DNA from 2 places in the Microbacterium sp. NPDC089695 genome. Region 2 is predicted to be linked to the other one. Evidence: predicted binding sites of a transcription regulator. Region 2 holds the regulator's gene; the other holds the start of a gene.
The links. The regulator LexA, encoded in region 2, represses DNA repair genes until DNA is damaged. The targets are predictions, from matches to a motif close to TCGAACANNTGTTCGA.
Positions count from the first base shown of each region.

Region 1: ACIPYT_RS15360 (DUF222 domain-containing protein) is a predicted target of LexA. The motif match lies at 3,303-3,318, and genes of this name have one in related genera.

Region 1 covers NZ_JBIVHG010000003.1:154,391-161,718, reverse strand. Annotated here, with positions in the region: gene ACIPYT_RS15370 (substrate-binding domain-containing protein) at 1-978, shown strand, start outside; gene ACIPYT_RS15365 (hypothetical protein) at 1,075-1,680, opposite strand; gene ACIPYT_RS15360 (DUF222 domain-containing protein) at 1,831-3,273, opposite strand; gene ACIPYT_RS15355 (DUF664 domain-containing protein) at 3,563-4,042, shown strand; gene ACIPYT_RS15350 (ABC-F family ATP-binding cassette domain-containing protein) at 4,087-5,904, shown strand; gene ACIPYT_RS15345 (ABC transporter substrate-binding protein) at 6,004-6,963, shown strand; gene ACIPYT_RS15340 (iron chelate uptake ABC transporter family permease subunit) at 6,986-7,328, shown strand, end outside.
Region 2 covers NZ_JBIVHG010000003.1:36,149-43,476, forward strand. Annotated here, with positions in the region: gene ACIPYT_RS14740 (AAA family ATPase) at 1-893, shown strand, start outside; gene hisH (imidazole glycerol phosphate synthase subunit HisH) at 949-1,590, opposite strand; gene hisB (imidazoleglycerol-phosphate dehydratase HisB) at 1,587-2,204, opposite strand; gene ACIPYT_RS14755 (histidinol-phosphate transaminase) at 2,201-3,295, opposite strand; gene ACIPYT_RS14760 (LysM peptidoglycan-binding domain-containing protein) at 3,317-3,679, opposite strand; gene lexA (transcriptional repressor LexA) at 3,958-4,644, shown strand; gene ACIPYT_RS14770 (prolyl oligopeptidase family serine peptidase) at 4,693-6,564, shown strand; gene smpB (SsrA-binding protein SmpB) at 6,586-7,062, opposite strand; gene ftsX (permease-like cell division protein FtsX) at 7,143-7,328, opposite strand, start outside.

The sequences.
Region 1 (7,328 bases), 120 kb from region 2:
GGTGTCGCGCTGCCTGACAAGACCTCGGAGAACTGGGTCCTGGCGGGTCAGCTGTTCACCGACGGACTGGAGAAGGCCGGCTTCAAGGCCGACGTCCAGTACGCCCCGGCCACCAACACGGTCGCCGAGCAGCAGAACCAGATCCAGGCCATGGTCACCAACGGCGCCAAGGTCATCATCATCGGCGCGAAGGACGGCAAGCAGCTCGCGACCCAGGTGCAGGCGGCCAAGGATGCCGGCGCCTACGTGATCGCGTACGACCGCCTCATCGAGAACACCGACGCACTCGACTACTACGTCGCGTTCGACAACTTCAAGGTCGGAAACCTGCAGGGCCAGGCCCTGCTCGACGGTCTCGCCGAGCGTGCGGGCCACGACGCTCCGTACAACATCGAGCTGTTCTCGGGCTCGCCGGATGACGCCAACTCGAAGGTCTTCTTCGACGGCGCCATGGAGGTCCTGCAGCCGAAGATCGACGACGGCACGCTGAAGGTCGTCTCGGGTCAGACGGAGCTCGCCCAGACCGCGACCGAGGGCTGGCTCGCCGAGAACGCCCAGAACCGCATGGACACGCTGCTCACCGGCTCGTACAGCGGTGACACTGTGCTCGACGGCGTCCTCTCGCCGAACGACACGCTCGCCCGCGCCATCATCACCTCGGTGCAGCAGGCCGGTCGTCCCGTCCCGGTCGTCACGGGTCAGGACTCCGAGGTCGAGTCCGTGAAGTCGATCATGGAGGGCATCCAGTACTCCACGATCAACAAGGACACCACGCTGCTCGTCGCGCAGGCCATCAAGATGGTCGGCGAGCTTCAGAAGGGCGAAGAGGTCGACGTCAACGACACCGAGTCCTACGACAACGGCTCCAAGGTCGTCCCGTCGTACCTGCTCGACCCGGTGATCGTCACCAAGGAGAACGCAGCCGACGCGTACGCGAACGTCCCGAGCCTGCTCGAGATCGTGAAGTCGTACCAGTAAGCACGTTGTGCAGTGCGGGAGCCGTCCGGGTCGTCAGACCCGGGCGGCTCTTCCGCGTTGACTCTTGTGTTGTTCTCGTGTTGACGGCGCGTGTGGTCAGCAGTCGGCAACGGGTGTGGTGATTGCAGCATCCAGGACGAGCTTGCGGTGTTCGACGATGAACCTCAGTTCGACCCGCTGCGCATCGGGTACGTCGCCGTAGGGAGCGGTCGCGCCCGTCGCCCCTTCGAACGCGACGGTCGACGTGTCAAGGCATGCCATCGCCGCGATGGATCCGTCGGATCGGATGTCGAGGACCTCGAATCGCTCGATGCTGATCTCTCCGAACATCGTGAGCTCGTGGGCGTGAGCGAACGTCAGCTGGGCTGAATCTGTCACCTGCATGTTCTCGCTCGTGAGTCCGCCGAAGAGTACCCATGAGGTCGGGTCGCGAAAGTCGACGTCGTTCATCGCCTTCGTGTACGACCGGTAGACCTGTTCGGCTGCCTCGGCTGCCTCGGCTGCCTCGGCTGGATCGGTGTTCTCGGTGTTCTCGGCGACCTCGGTGGGCGTTGTCACGGGCTCCCCTCTGGACGCGAGTGTGCATCCCGACAGGGTGAGCGTGACGGCGGCAGCGATGGCGAGCGTGAGCCCGGCGCCGATCGCGGTGAGCCGAGGCGATCGTGTCGCGGATGGTGTTCGGATGTCGTGAAGTGCGGTCATCGCGCCACGGTAGAGGCGAGGTGGGGTGGGGTGGGGTCGTGACGGCGTTTTCCGCAGGGATCGTGAGGTAAACGGGGATCGACGTGAGTGTGGAGAGCGAGTCGTACGCGCCGACGTATGTTTCAGGAAGCGCGCGTTAGAGCGGCGTTGTCAGAACGGCGCGAGGTCTGTCGCCGCCGAGGTGAACGTGACGGTGTTCTGTGGCGGCGGCGTGTCGATGTAGGTGCGCCCCGTGGGACTGGTCCACTCGAGAACACCGCCGTTCCGTTGTTCGACGTGCCACGGGGAGTGGTGCTTCAGCACGTGGTGCCGTCGGCAGAACTGCGCGAGGTTCGTGTCTCGCGTCTCTCCGCCGGTGGCGGCGTCGTGATTGTGATCGAGGTCGCACTTCCGTGCGGCGATCCCGCACGCGGGGAATCGACACCGTCGATCTCGCGCCCGTAGGTGTCGTCGAAGATGCTCACTCGGCCGGTAGCGGTCGACAGCGAGCATCTGACCGGTGATCGGGTGGGTGAGTACGCGGTCCCATCCGCTCGCCGTGCCCGCGAGGACCCGAGCCGTCTCGGCATCGACCGGCATGACTCCGTCGAGCTCCGCTGGCGGGAGCGCCGGGCTCGTCGCGCGTGGATCGAAGGAACCATCGAGGGGCGTGTCCGTGAGAGCGGTGGCGATGTCGGTCTGCGTGTCGTCGCTCTGCGCGTCTTCGACCTGCGACTCGCGGGCAGGATCTCCGCTCGACTGGGGGCGATCTTCAAGGAGCGTCAGCACGGGCACAGTGATCTCGACGCGCGCGCGGATCGCGCCCAGCATCCCATCGGCGGTGTCGTGGCCGCTCGGCGTTCCCGTGAGCAGGAGATCTGTCAACAGGTCGGCGCGGATCTCGTCGACCGTGCGCTCGTCGACCGCGCTCGTGCCCTGGCCTGCGCTCTCGCGGGCCAGACGCCTGTTCTCGTCGCGCACCGCGTGCGCGGCCTGCGAGAGGCGGTCGAACATGCCGTGCACCAGCACGGCCGGGGCGTGCACGTGCAGTGCGGCCATGCCGTCGTCGCCGTCGGTCATCCAGACGCGGCGCGTCGCTCGAGCGTCTCGATGCCGTTCATCGATCGATCGCGTGAGGAAGCGCTCCGCCACGCGACGGGCCAGCGGACGCAGCCGGTTCGGGGACTCCTCCTCGGCGAGGGGGACCATGATCGCGGCATACGCCTCACGGTCGACGTCGTCGACCAGGTGCGAACCGGCATCGACGATCACCCGCGAGTGCGCGGGGCTGATGCGGCCGGCGCCCTGCGCGGCCCACACGGTCGGGAAGAGGTCGACGAGGAGCGAGGCGTCCGCCATGCGGCGCTCGATCGTCCGATCGCTCACGCGTTGCACCGCGCCCAGCTCTGCCGCGACCGACCGGATCGCATGATCTCCGCGGTCGGGGTGATCTCCCTGTCGCGCGATATCCATTGCCAATCGGTTTGCCAGCGCGAGAAGTCCGTCGCGTGCGGCATGCATCGACGAGATCGTCCGTTCCGCAGCATCCATCGTCGCGACGAGATCCGCGAGAGCGGTCATCTGCGCGTCGGTCGCGTCGATCAGTGCTGTCATGAGAACAGCCAATCATCGACCGCCGACATTCGAACAAAAATTCGAACAGATTTGTCCCGTACGCCGATATGCGAGTAGTGAACCGCTCCGAGCCGCACCGACGCGACCGTACCCTGTCACCCGCGCTTACGCGGCGAGGTGCATCCGTCCGCCCTGCGTGCCGTAGATCGCTTCGCCGACTCAGGACACTGGCTGACCGAGGAGAACCCCGACGCCGTCGTCCGTGAGATCCTCGACGCGGTGGGGCGATGAGCATGTCATCCGCCGCCGTCACTTCAGGGAGGATGCGATGACGCACCGTCACAAGACCGATTCCGGCGTCACGACGCGCGACGACCTCGAGGCGCGCATCGAGCAGTGCCGGACGCTGATCCTCGGCAGCCTCGACGGGCTGACGGAGGAACAGGCGCGCGAGATCGTCGTCCCCGGCAGGCCGTCGGTGCTCGGGGTCGTGCGACACACGGCGTACGTCGAGGGGGTGTGGTTCGGCGAGGCGATCACGGGTCGTCCGCGGGCCGAGCTCGGGCTCTCGGTGGCGACCGCGAACTCGTGGAAGACCCGGAAGGCCGACACGATCGCGTCGGTGACCGCGCACTGCCGCGAGATCCACGAGCACGCGCGCGCGAACCTCGCAGGGCTCGACCTCGACGACGTCGTGACGGGGCGTCATCCGCGCACGGTGCTCAGCCTCTACACGCACGTGCTCGACGAGCTCGCCTGGAACACGGGCCAGCTCGACATCCTCCGGGCGCTCGCCGAGACCCGCTGACGCCGGCCGGACCAACGCCCCGCCCGACTACCCTGGAAGACGCTATGGCACATCTTCTGGGGGCTGAGGCCCTGCATCTCGAATACCCGACGAGAGTCGTGTTCGACTCCGTGACCCTCGGCATCGAGGAAGGCGATCGCATCGGCATCGTCGGCCGCAACGGCGACGGTAAGTCGAGCCTGCTCGGGATGCTGGCGGGGCGCAAGGAGCCGGACTCCGGCCGCGTCACGGTGCGCGGCGGCACGACGATCGGCGTGCTCGACCAGGCCGACACGCTCGACGACGACCTCACGATCGCCCAGGCCGTCGTGGGCGACACCCCCGAGCACGAGTGGGCCGGCGACGCCCGCATCCGCGACGTGATCGAGGGACTTCTGTCCGAACTGCCCTGGGATGCCCGCATCGGCTCCCTCAGCGGAGGGCAGCGGCGCCGCGTCGCGCTCGCCGCCCTGCTCGCGGGCGACTGGGACGTCATCGCGCTCGACGAGCCCACCAACCACCTCGACGTCGAGGCCATCACCTGGCTCGCCGGTCACCTGAAGAAGCGCTGGCCCGCGAACTCCGGCGCCCTGCTCGTCGTGACCCACGACCGGTGGTTCCTCGACGAGATCTGCACCGAGACCTGGGAGGTGCACGACCGCATCGTCGAGCCCTTCGAGGGCGGCTACGCGGCGTACATCCTGCAGCGCGTCGAGCGCGACCGCATGGCCGCCGCGACCGAGGCGAAACGGCAGAACCTCGCGCGCAAGGAGCTCGCGTGGCTGCGCCGCGGAGCCCCCGCCCGCACGAGCAAGCCGAAGTTCCGCATCGACGCGGCGAACGAGCTCATCGCGGATGTGCCGGAGATCCGCGACAAGGTCTCCCTGCAGTCGCTCGCGGTGTCGCGGCTCGGCAAGGACGTCGTCGACCTCCTGGATGTGGGGGTCGCGTACCCGGTCGAGGGCGGCGGCACGAAGCGCGTGCTCAGCGACGTGGAGTGGCGCATCGCGCCGGGTGAGCGCACCGGCATCCTGGGCGTCAACGGCGCAGGCAAGTCGACCCTGCTCGGTCTCATCGCGGGCACGGTCGAGCCGACCGAGGGGCGCGTCAAGCGCGGCACCACGGTCAGGGTCAAGACGCTCACGCAGCGTCTCGACGAGCTCGAGCAGCACTGGAACGACCCGGTGCGCGTCGTGATCTCCGGGCTGCGGACCTCGTACACGATGGGTGCGGGATCGAAGGCGCAGGATCTCACGCCCGGGCAACTGCTCGAGCGGCTCGGCTTCTCGTCGGCGCAGCTCTCGACCCCGGTCAAGGACCTCTCCGGCGGTCAGCAGCGCCGGCTGCAGCTGTTGCTCGTGCTCCTCGACCAGCCGAACGTGCTGATCCTCGACGAGCCCACGAACGACATGGACACCGACATGCTCGCGGCGATCGAGGACCTCCTCGACTCGTGGTCGGGCACGCTGCTGGTCGTGAGTCACGACCGGTACTTCCTGGAGCGCGTGACCGACCAGCAGTACGCGATCCTGGGCGGCCACCTGCGTCACCTCCCCGGCGGGGTCGACGAGTACCTGCGTCTGCGGCACCTGCAGGATGCGGCACCCGCGGCGGCACCCACGGCGTCGGAAGCGGATGCCGTGCCGGCGACGCCCGGACTGGACGGCGCCGCGCTGCGCGCCGCGCAGAAGGAGGTCTCGGCGCTGGAGCGTCGCATCCAGAAGCTCACGCAGCAGGTCGACACGGCCAAGCATGCGCTCGCGGAGCACGACCAGTCGGACTATGCCGGGCTGGGGGAGCGGATGAAGAAGATCGGCGAGCAGGAGGCCGAGATCGAAGAGCTCGAGCTGCGCTGGTTCGAGCTCACCGAGCAGATCGGCTGACCGGGACGACACGCCAGGGGAGAGAGTTAGGTTTGGCTACCCTAAGTGGCTGCGGTTAGGGTCGAAGGAATCCCGTTCGACGACAGAAATGGTCATGCCGTGAATCGCCGCCTCGCCCTCGCCGCCCTCGTCTCCGCCTCCGCGCTGCTGCTCGCCTCCTGCGCATCCGCGGACGTCTCGGGAGAACCTGCTGCCGCGGACGGCGACGGCGTCACACTCGTGCACCCCTCGATCGAGGGCCTCGAGATCGCCTTCGACGCGCAGCCCGAGAACATCGTCATGGACTGCTACGCCTACAGCTCGCTGCACGAGTACGGCATCGAGCCGGTCGCCCTGTTCGGCTACGGGTGCGACAACCCGTTCGTGATGGGCGACGCCGACATCAGCGACATCCCGGTCGTCGGGAAGGACGGCGAGATCGATGTCGAGGAGCTGGCCGAGCTGCGGCCCGACGCGATCGTCGGACAGGGCACGGCCGACGGGTGGCAGTGGTTCGACGAGGACGTCAACGCGCAGATCACGCGCGTCGCGCCCTTCGTGGCGCTGCCCGGCGGCGACACGATCGACGGTCGCATCGCCGACACCCGCGAGATCGCCGACTTCTTCGGCGGCGATGTCGCTTCCGAGGAGATCCTCGCCTCCGACGAGGACCTGGAGGCCGCGAAGGAGGCGGTCCGCGCCGCGACCGCCGACAGCGGCCTCAACATCATGCTCACGAGCCCCACCAAGGAGATGCTCTACACGGGCGTCGGATTCGCGCAGGCCGATCTGCTCGAAGAGCTCGGCGCCACGATCGTCGGCGCCGACGCCCCCGCGACGGGCAACCCCTGGGGCCAGGTCGCGTGGGAGGATGCCTCGACCTACCCGGCCGACATCCTTCTGATCGAGGGCTACAACGACGACTTCTCCTTCTCGGCCGAGCTGTGGGACGCCCTGCCCGCCGTCACTGCCGACCAGCTCGGCGCGTGGAGCTCGAAGGGCGCCATGACCGCCTCCACCTACGCGCAGTGGCTGAACGACGTCGCCGACCTCGTCTCGGCATCCGCGAAGGTCGTCTGATCCCCTCCCACCTGACGATCTGATGTCGCAGGTCTCGCTCGCAGAGCCGCGCCTCGACGGGGAGCACTCCGGTGCTCCCCGTCGCTGGGTCGGTCTCGTCCCGCTCCTGATCCTCTGCGTGCTCGCGCTCACCGCCAGCATGCTCGTGGGGTCGCGCGCGGTCGCCCCCGACGCCGTGCTGCACGTTCTCCTGCATCCCGACCCCGATGACGCGATCTCGCAGACCGTCTGGTTCTCCCGCGTGCCCCGCACGGTGCTGATCCTGGTCGCGGGGGCGGCACTGGGAGTCGCCGGGGCCCTCATGCAGGCCGTCACCCGCAACCCGATGACCGATCCCGGCATCCTCGGCGTGAATGCCGGGGCCT
Region 2 (7,328 bases):
AGGATCCGCGGGAGGATCCCGCCCGCCGGGGAGGTCGGGGCTTCCTCAACCGCATCGGATTCTCTCTCGGCCCCAACGCGAGCGAGCGCGCCGCCCGTGACGACGAGCATGCGGTGAGCCGCCACTGGCCAGGGCCCCGCACCGTGGCCGTCGTGAACGGCAAGGGCGGCGCGGGAAAGACCCCCGCGACCGTGCTGCTGTCGGCGGTGTTCGCCCAGTTCGGCGGAGCCGGAGTACTGGCCTGGGACAACAATCAGACCCGCGGCACCCTCGGCTGGCGCACCGAGACCGGCGCTCACGATCGCACTCTCCTCGAGCTCCTGCCGCAGACGCAGCGACTCCTGGGCGCTCAGGGACAGTCCGCCGACCTCGCGCACTTCGTTCACCACCAGCCGCAGGAGAAGTACGACGTGCTGCGCTCCAAGCCGATCAGGCTCGCGCACGAGAACCGCCTGAGTCCTGCCGATGTGGATGCGATCCACGCGGTCGCGGCGAAGTTCTACCGGCTCATCATCATCGACTCGGGCAACGACGAGTCCGACCCGATGTGGTTGCGCATGATCGACCGCGCCGATCAGATCGTCGTCGCCACGACGACGCGTGACGATCACGCCGAGGCGGGTGCGCTCCTGCTCGAGGCCCTCGAGGACCGCGACGAGCGGTCGGCCCACCTGGCGCGACAGTCGGTCGTGATCGTGAGCCAGGCCGACCCGAAGGCGTCATCTGCCGAAGTCGCCGAGGTCGTCGCGGGTTACCAGCCGCTCGCGCGCGAGGTCGTGCAGATCCCCTACGACCGGGAGATGGTCGACGGGCATCTGCGGCTGCGTGCACTCGCGACCCCGACCCAGGAGGCCTGGCTGTCGGCCGCGGCGGCCGTCGCCCGCGGGTTCTGAGCCGCGCGTTCTGAGCCCCCGCGGGTTCTGAGCCGCGGGCGGCGAACCCCGTCGATCAGTCGCCGAGGCTGCCGATCCAGTTGCGGAGCAGCCGGATGCCCGCCTCGCCGGACTTCTCCGGGTGGAACTGGGTCGCCGAGAGGGGGCCGTTCTCGACGGCGGCGAGGAACGGGTCGCCGTGCGTCGCCCAGGTGAGCACGGGCTGCGGAAACGGCGGGATGACATCGAGTTCCCACTTCTGCGCCGCGTAGGAGTGCACGAAGTAGAAGCGCTCCTGTTCGATGCCCCGGAACAGCACCGAGTCGGCACCGGGCTCGACCGTGTTCCACCCCATGTGCGGAAGCACGGGGGCGTTCAGCTCGGTGACGGCGCCGGGCCACTCCCCCAGACCTTCGGTGTCATGGCCTCGCTCGACCCCGTGGGCGAACAGCACCTGCATGCCGACGCAGATGCCCAGCACAGGTCGACCACCCGCCAGACGCCGGTCGATGATCTCGTCACCGCCGTGCTCATGCAGAGCATCGCGTACGGCTTGGAACGCGCCGACGCCGGGGACGAGCAGTCCATCGGCCTCGAGCGCCTGGGTGCGGTCGCGCGTGAGCACCGCATCCGCTCCGGCGGCGACCAGCGCCTTGACGGCCGAGTGCACGTTGCCGGACTCGTAGTCGAAGACGGCGACGCGGGGCTTTCGGCTCACAGGGCGCCCTTGGTCGAGGGGATGCCGTCGACGAGCGGGTCGAGCGCCTTCGCCTGACGGAACGCGCGGGCGAACGCCTTGTACTCGGCTTCGGCGATGTGGTGGGGATCGCGACCGCCGAGCACGCGGACGTGCACCGTGAGCCCCGCGTTGAACGCGAGGGCCTCGAAGGTGTGGCGCACGAGCGACCCCGTGAAGTGGCCGCCGATCAGGTGGTGCTCGAAACCCGCGGGCTCGCCCGTGTGCACGAGGTAGGGGCGACCGGAGATGTCGACCACTGCCTGCGCGAGAGCCTCGTCGAGGGGCACGAGGGCGTCGCCGTAGCGGGCGATGCCGGACTTGTCGCCCAACGCCTCGCGAATCGCCTGGCCGAGGACGATCGAGATGTCCTCGACCGTGTGGTGCGCGTCGATGTTCGTGTCGCCGGAGGCGCGCACCGTGAGGTCGGTGAGCGAATGCTTCGCGAACGCCGTGAGCATGTGGTCGAAGAACGGCACCGAGGTGTCGATGCGGCTGGCGCCCGTGCCGTCGAGGTTCAGTTCGAGTTCGACGGTCGATTCGGACGTGCTGCGCGTGCGGCTCGCGGTGCGCGGGTTCTGGGCGGTGCTGCTCATGAAGCCGATCCTATCGATGCGAGGGCGTCGAGGAACGCGGTCGTCTCGGCCTCGGTGCCTGCCGTGACGCGGAGGTGCCCGGGAAGGCCGACGTCGCGGATCAGGACTCCGCGGTCGTACAGCTCCCGCCACACGCGCTTCGGATCGGAGACCCCTCCGAACAGCACGAAGTTCGACCACGACTCGTACGGCGCGTAGCCGAGTGCTTCGAGCGTCGCCGAGATGCGGTCGCGCTGCTCGATGATCTCGTCGACCATCCCGAGCATGACGTCGGCGTTGCGGAGAGCGGCGGTCGCCGCGGCCTGGGTGAGCGCGCTCAGGTGGTACGGCAGCCGCACGAGACGCAGCGCGTCGATGAACGCCGGATCGGCGGCCAGGTACCCGACGCGCGCGCCGGCGAACGCGAACGCCTTGCTCATGGTGCGCGACACGGCGAGTCGTGGGCGGCCGTCGAGCAGGGAGAGAGCCGAGGGGGCCTCGCGCGGAGCGAACTCCTGATACGCCTCGTCGACCACGACGATGCCGCGCGCGGCCTCGTAGACCGCTTCGATCACGTCGAGGCCGAGCGGCGTGCCCGTCGGATTGTTCGGCGCGCACAGCAGCACGACATCGGGGTCGACCTCGACGACCTGCGCCGCCGCCTCGTCGGGAGTGATCGTGAAGTCGGGCTGACGCGTGCCGGCGACCCAGCTCGCGCCGGTGCCCTGAGCGATGAGCGGATACATGGAGTACGTCGGCGCGAAGCTGAACGCCGTGCGGCCGGGACCTCCGAACGCCTGCAGGATGTGCTGCAGGACCTCGTTGGAACCGTTGCCTGCCCAGATCTGCGAGGCATCGAGCCCGTGGCCCAGGTACTCGGCGAACCCCTCGCGAAGGGTGGTGAACTCCCGATCGGGGTAGCGGTTGACGTCGCGCAATGCGACCGCGATGTCATCCAGCACGTCGCTCGCCACGGCATCGGGTACCGGGTGCGTGTTCTCGTTGACGTTCAGCGCGATGGGCAGAGGCGCCTGCGGCGCGCCGTACGGAGTGAGGCCCCGGAGATCGTCACGGAGCGGCAGGTCGTCGAGCGAAGCAGTCACCCTTCCCATGGTAGGGCGTGCGCTCGGCGGTCAGTCCGCGTACGCCGCCGGGATCGCGATCTCCTGGCCGATCTGGAGAGCGCCGCCCTGCAGGGAGTTGAGACGCGTGATGTCGCCGATGACCTCGCGCGGATCGGCGCCGGGAGCGACGCTCTCGGCGATCGACCAGAGGGTGTCTCCGGGCATCACGGTGATGGTCTCGAACGAAGCCGTCGGGACCTGCTCGTTGGAGGCCACGGCGCTGCCGCCGCTGAGAGCTGCGAACGCGATGCCGACAGCAAGGGGCACGGCGGCGGCCGCGAGCACGAGGCGGCGACCACGCGCCGTCAGCCGGAGGCGAGTCGCCGGACGTGCCGGGATGACTGCTGCGCTGCTGAAGGTGATGGTGCTCATCGTGTGCTCCTCTGCTGACCGCGATGCGGTGAAGGTGGCGTAGCGTTCGCATTCGCGACTCGGCCGGGAGCCGCGGATACGAAGCTACGTTCCGAAGGTATCTTCGAATTCGAACATCTGTCAAGACTTCTTCGAAATCCGCTCCTCGAATCCAACGACACGCTCGAACAGATATTCCCTATCGGCGCTTTTCTCGGATACGGTTTCGATACGAACACCCCACCACGGACCTCCGACATTCGAAGCGAGACGCCGGAACCGCACCTCTGAGGAGAACCATGAGCGAGAACTCCGCCACCGAGTCCGAGGCGCCGCGCACTCGCCGCCGGAAGAGCCTCAGCCCCAAGCAGATGGCGATCCTCGAGGTCATCCAGACGTCGATCAGCCGGTACGGCTACCCGCCGAGCATGCGTGAGATCGGCGACGCGGTCGGCCTGAAGTCCCTGTCGAGCGTCACCCACCAGCTCGGCCAGCTCGAGCTCAGCGGCTACCTGCGCCGCGATCCCGGCAAGACGCGCGCGATGGAGGTCCTGATCGACCTCCCCGGCACCGGCGCCGAGAATCCCGCCGACGTCGCCACCCCGGTCGGCGACGCCGCGCTGGTCCCCCTCGTCGGCCGCATCGCCGCAGGCGTGCCCATCACCGCCGACCAGCAGGTGGAGGAGATCTTCCCCCTGCCGCGCCAGCTCGTGGGCAAGGGCGACCTGTTCATGCTCAAGGTGTCAGGCGAATCCATGATCGACGCCGCCATCTGCGACGGCGACTGGGTGGTGGTCCGCTCGCAGAGCAGTGCCGAGAACGGCGAGATCGTCGCGGCGATGCTCGACGGGGAGGCCACGGTCAAGGTGCTGCGCCGCCGCGACGGCCACACGTGGCTGCTGCCGCGCAACTCCGCGTTCGAGCCGATCCTCGGCGATGAGGCCGTCGTGCTCGGCAAGGTCGTCGCGGTCCTCCGCGCGGTCTGATCACCGCTCGCACCTCGCGGGGTCCGCGTCCCGCCTAGGCTCGAGGGCATGACCGCACCGTACGGCACCTGGTCCTCGCCCTTCTCCCCCGCGGCGATCGCGACGGCGTCTCCGCGAATCGACGGCGCCCGCTTCGTGGGCGCGGACGTGTGGTGGGGCGAATCCGTGCCGGCAGAGGGCGGCCGCGTCACGGTGCGCAGTTCGACGGGCGAGATCGTCCTGCCCGCTCCGTGGAGCGCGAGGTCGCGCGTGCACGAGTACGGCGGTGGCGCATGGACCGCCGATCACGACGGCATCCTGTACTTCGTCGATGCGAAGGACCAGCGCATCCACCGGATGCCGCGCGGCGGCGCACCGGAGCCGCTCACCCCGCCCGGTCCCGCACACGGCGGGCTGCGCCTGCAGGGCGGTCGCCTCTTCGCCGTCCGCGAGGATCTGACGCGCGACCCGCACGTCCGGGGCATCGTCGAGATCCCGCTCGACGGCTCGGCCGCGCACGACGCGGATGCACTGACCGTGATCGCGGAGGGCGCAGGGTTCTACGCGCATCCCGCGCTCTCGCCCGACGGCTCACGGATCGCCTGGGTCGGGTGGACGGCGCCGCGGATGCCGTGGCAGGAGGCCTCGCTAGTGATCGCCGACATCGGCCGGGACACCCGGAGCGTTCCTCCGGCGCGCGCCGCCCTGCAGCCGGAATGGCTCGGCGACGACGAGCTCGTGTACGCCGACGACCCCTCCGGTCGATGGGCGCTGCAGCGCCTGCGCCTGGATGCCGCCGGCCGTCCGCTGCCCGTCGAGCCCGTCACGGCCGCCGCGATCGATGCCGACACGGGATACGGCCTGTGGGTGCTCGGCAACCGCTGGTTCCAGCCCCTCGCCGACGGTCGCATCGTGGCGGTGCGCACGAACGGACGCGACGATCTGGTCGTCGTCTCCCCCGACGGCAGCGCGAGGCCGCTCGTCGTGCCGGTCGACGGCCACGTGAGCGTGGACGACGTGTCCGGCACCCGCGTCCTGCTCTCGGGCAACAGCTCGACCAGCGCACCCGGCGTGTGGACGGTGGACGTGGACGCGGGCGCGGTGGAGCGCATCGCCGGCGGCGCGCCGGCCGACCCGAGCTGGATGCCGCCGTCGACCGCCCTGCTCGTCGACGGCTCGCACGGACCGGTGCACGCCTTCGCGTACGCCCCGCAGAACCCCGAGCAGGTCGCCCCCGAGGGCGAGTTGCCGCCGTACATCGTCTTCGTGCACGGCGGGCCGACCGCGCACGTGACAGGGGCGGCATCCGCGGCGATCGCGTTCTACACCAGTCGCGGGATCGGCGTGCTCGACGTGAACTACGGCGGTTCCTCCGGCTACGGACGCGACTACCGCGAGCGCCTGGACGGCCAGTGGGGCGTGGTCGACGTCGACGATGTGATCGCAGCCGCGCGGGGTCTGGCGGATGCCGGGCTCGCGGATCCCGCCAGGATCGCGATCCGCGGTGGATCAGCCGGCGGATGGACCGTCCTCTCGGCGCTCGTGCGCGGAGGCACGTTCGCCGCGGGCATCAGCCGCTACGGCGTCGCGGACCTCCGCATGCTCGCGGCGCACTCCCATGACTTCGAGGCCCACTACATAGAAGGCCTCGTCGGCCCGCTCCCCGACGCCGAGGACGTGTACGTCGAGCGCTCGCCCCTCACGCACGTCGATCGCATCGACGTGCCCGTGCTCCTGATGCAGGGCGGTGAGGACCGCGTCGTTCCGCCCGCGCAGGCGGAGGCGATCCGCGACGCCCTGCGCGAGCGCGGCGTCGACCACGAGTACGTGCTGTACCCGACGGAGGGCCACGGGTTCCGCGCTGCGGAGACGATCGTCGACGCTCTCGAGCGCGAGCTGGCGTTCCTCGGCCGGGTGTTCGGCTTCACCGCAGCGGACTGAGCGCGCTCCGCGCGCCGCGGGTCACTCGCCGACGCGGTTGCGGAGGCGCATCGCGCGCTCGGCCTCGCGCGTGTCCTGTCGCTCGCGCAGGGTCTGTCGCTTGTCGTACTCGCGCTTGCCCTTCGCGAGGGCGATCTCGACCTTCGCGCGACCGTCGGAGAAGTACAGCTTGAGCGGGATCAGCGTGTAGCCGCCGGCCGAGACGGCGTGCGCGAGCTTCGCGATCTCCTCCCGGTGCAGCAGCAGCTTGCGGATGCGCTTGGCCGAGTGGTTCGTCCAGTGCCCCTGCGAGTACTCCGGGATGTGCACGGCGTCGAGGAACACCTCGTTGCCCTTCACGAAGGCATAGCCGTCACTGAGGTTCGCTCGCCCCTGACGCAGCGACTTCACCTCGGTGCCGGTGAGCACCATCCCCGCTTCGTACGACTTCTCGATGTTGTAGTCGTGACGTGCGCGACGATTGGTCGCGACGACCTTCTCCCCGCGTTCCCTGGGCATGATTCACTCCTGATCCGTGCCGTGGTGGTGACCCCGGAGTCGGGCGCACGGCAGCCTGTCAGTCTATACCGACGACAGCGTCACGTGCGCAGCCAGCGGCGGATCGCGAAGCCGGCCGACAGCGCCGCGAGCACGATGCCGATGCCGATCAGCACGGGGACGACCAGCGCGGCATCCTGCATCGTCACCCACGTGGTGATGAAGGGCACCCGACCGCGCAGGTACCCGTTGACGCCGAAGTGCACGCCGGCGACGACGGCTGCGCT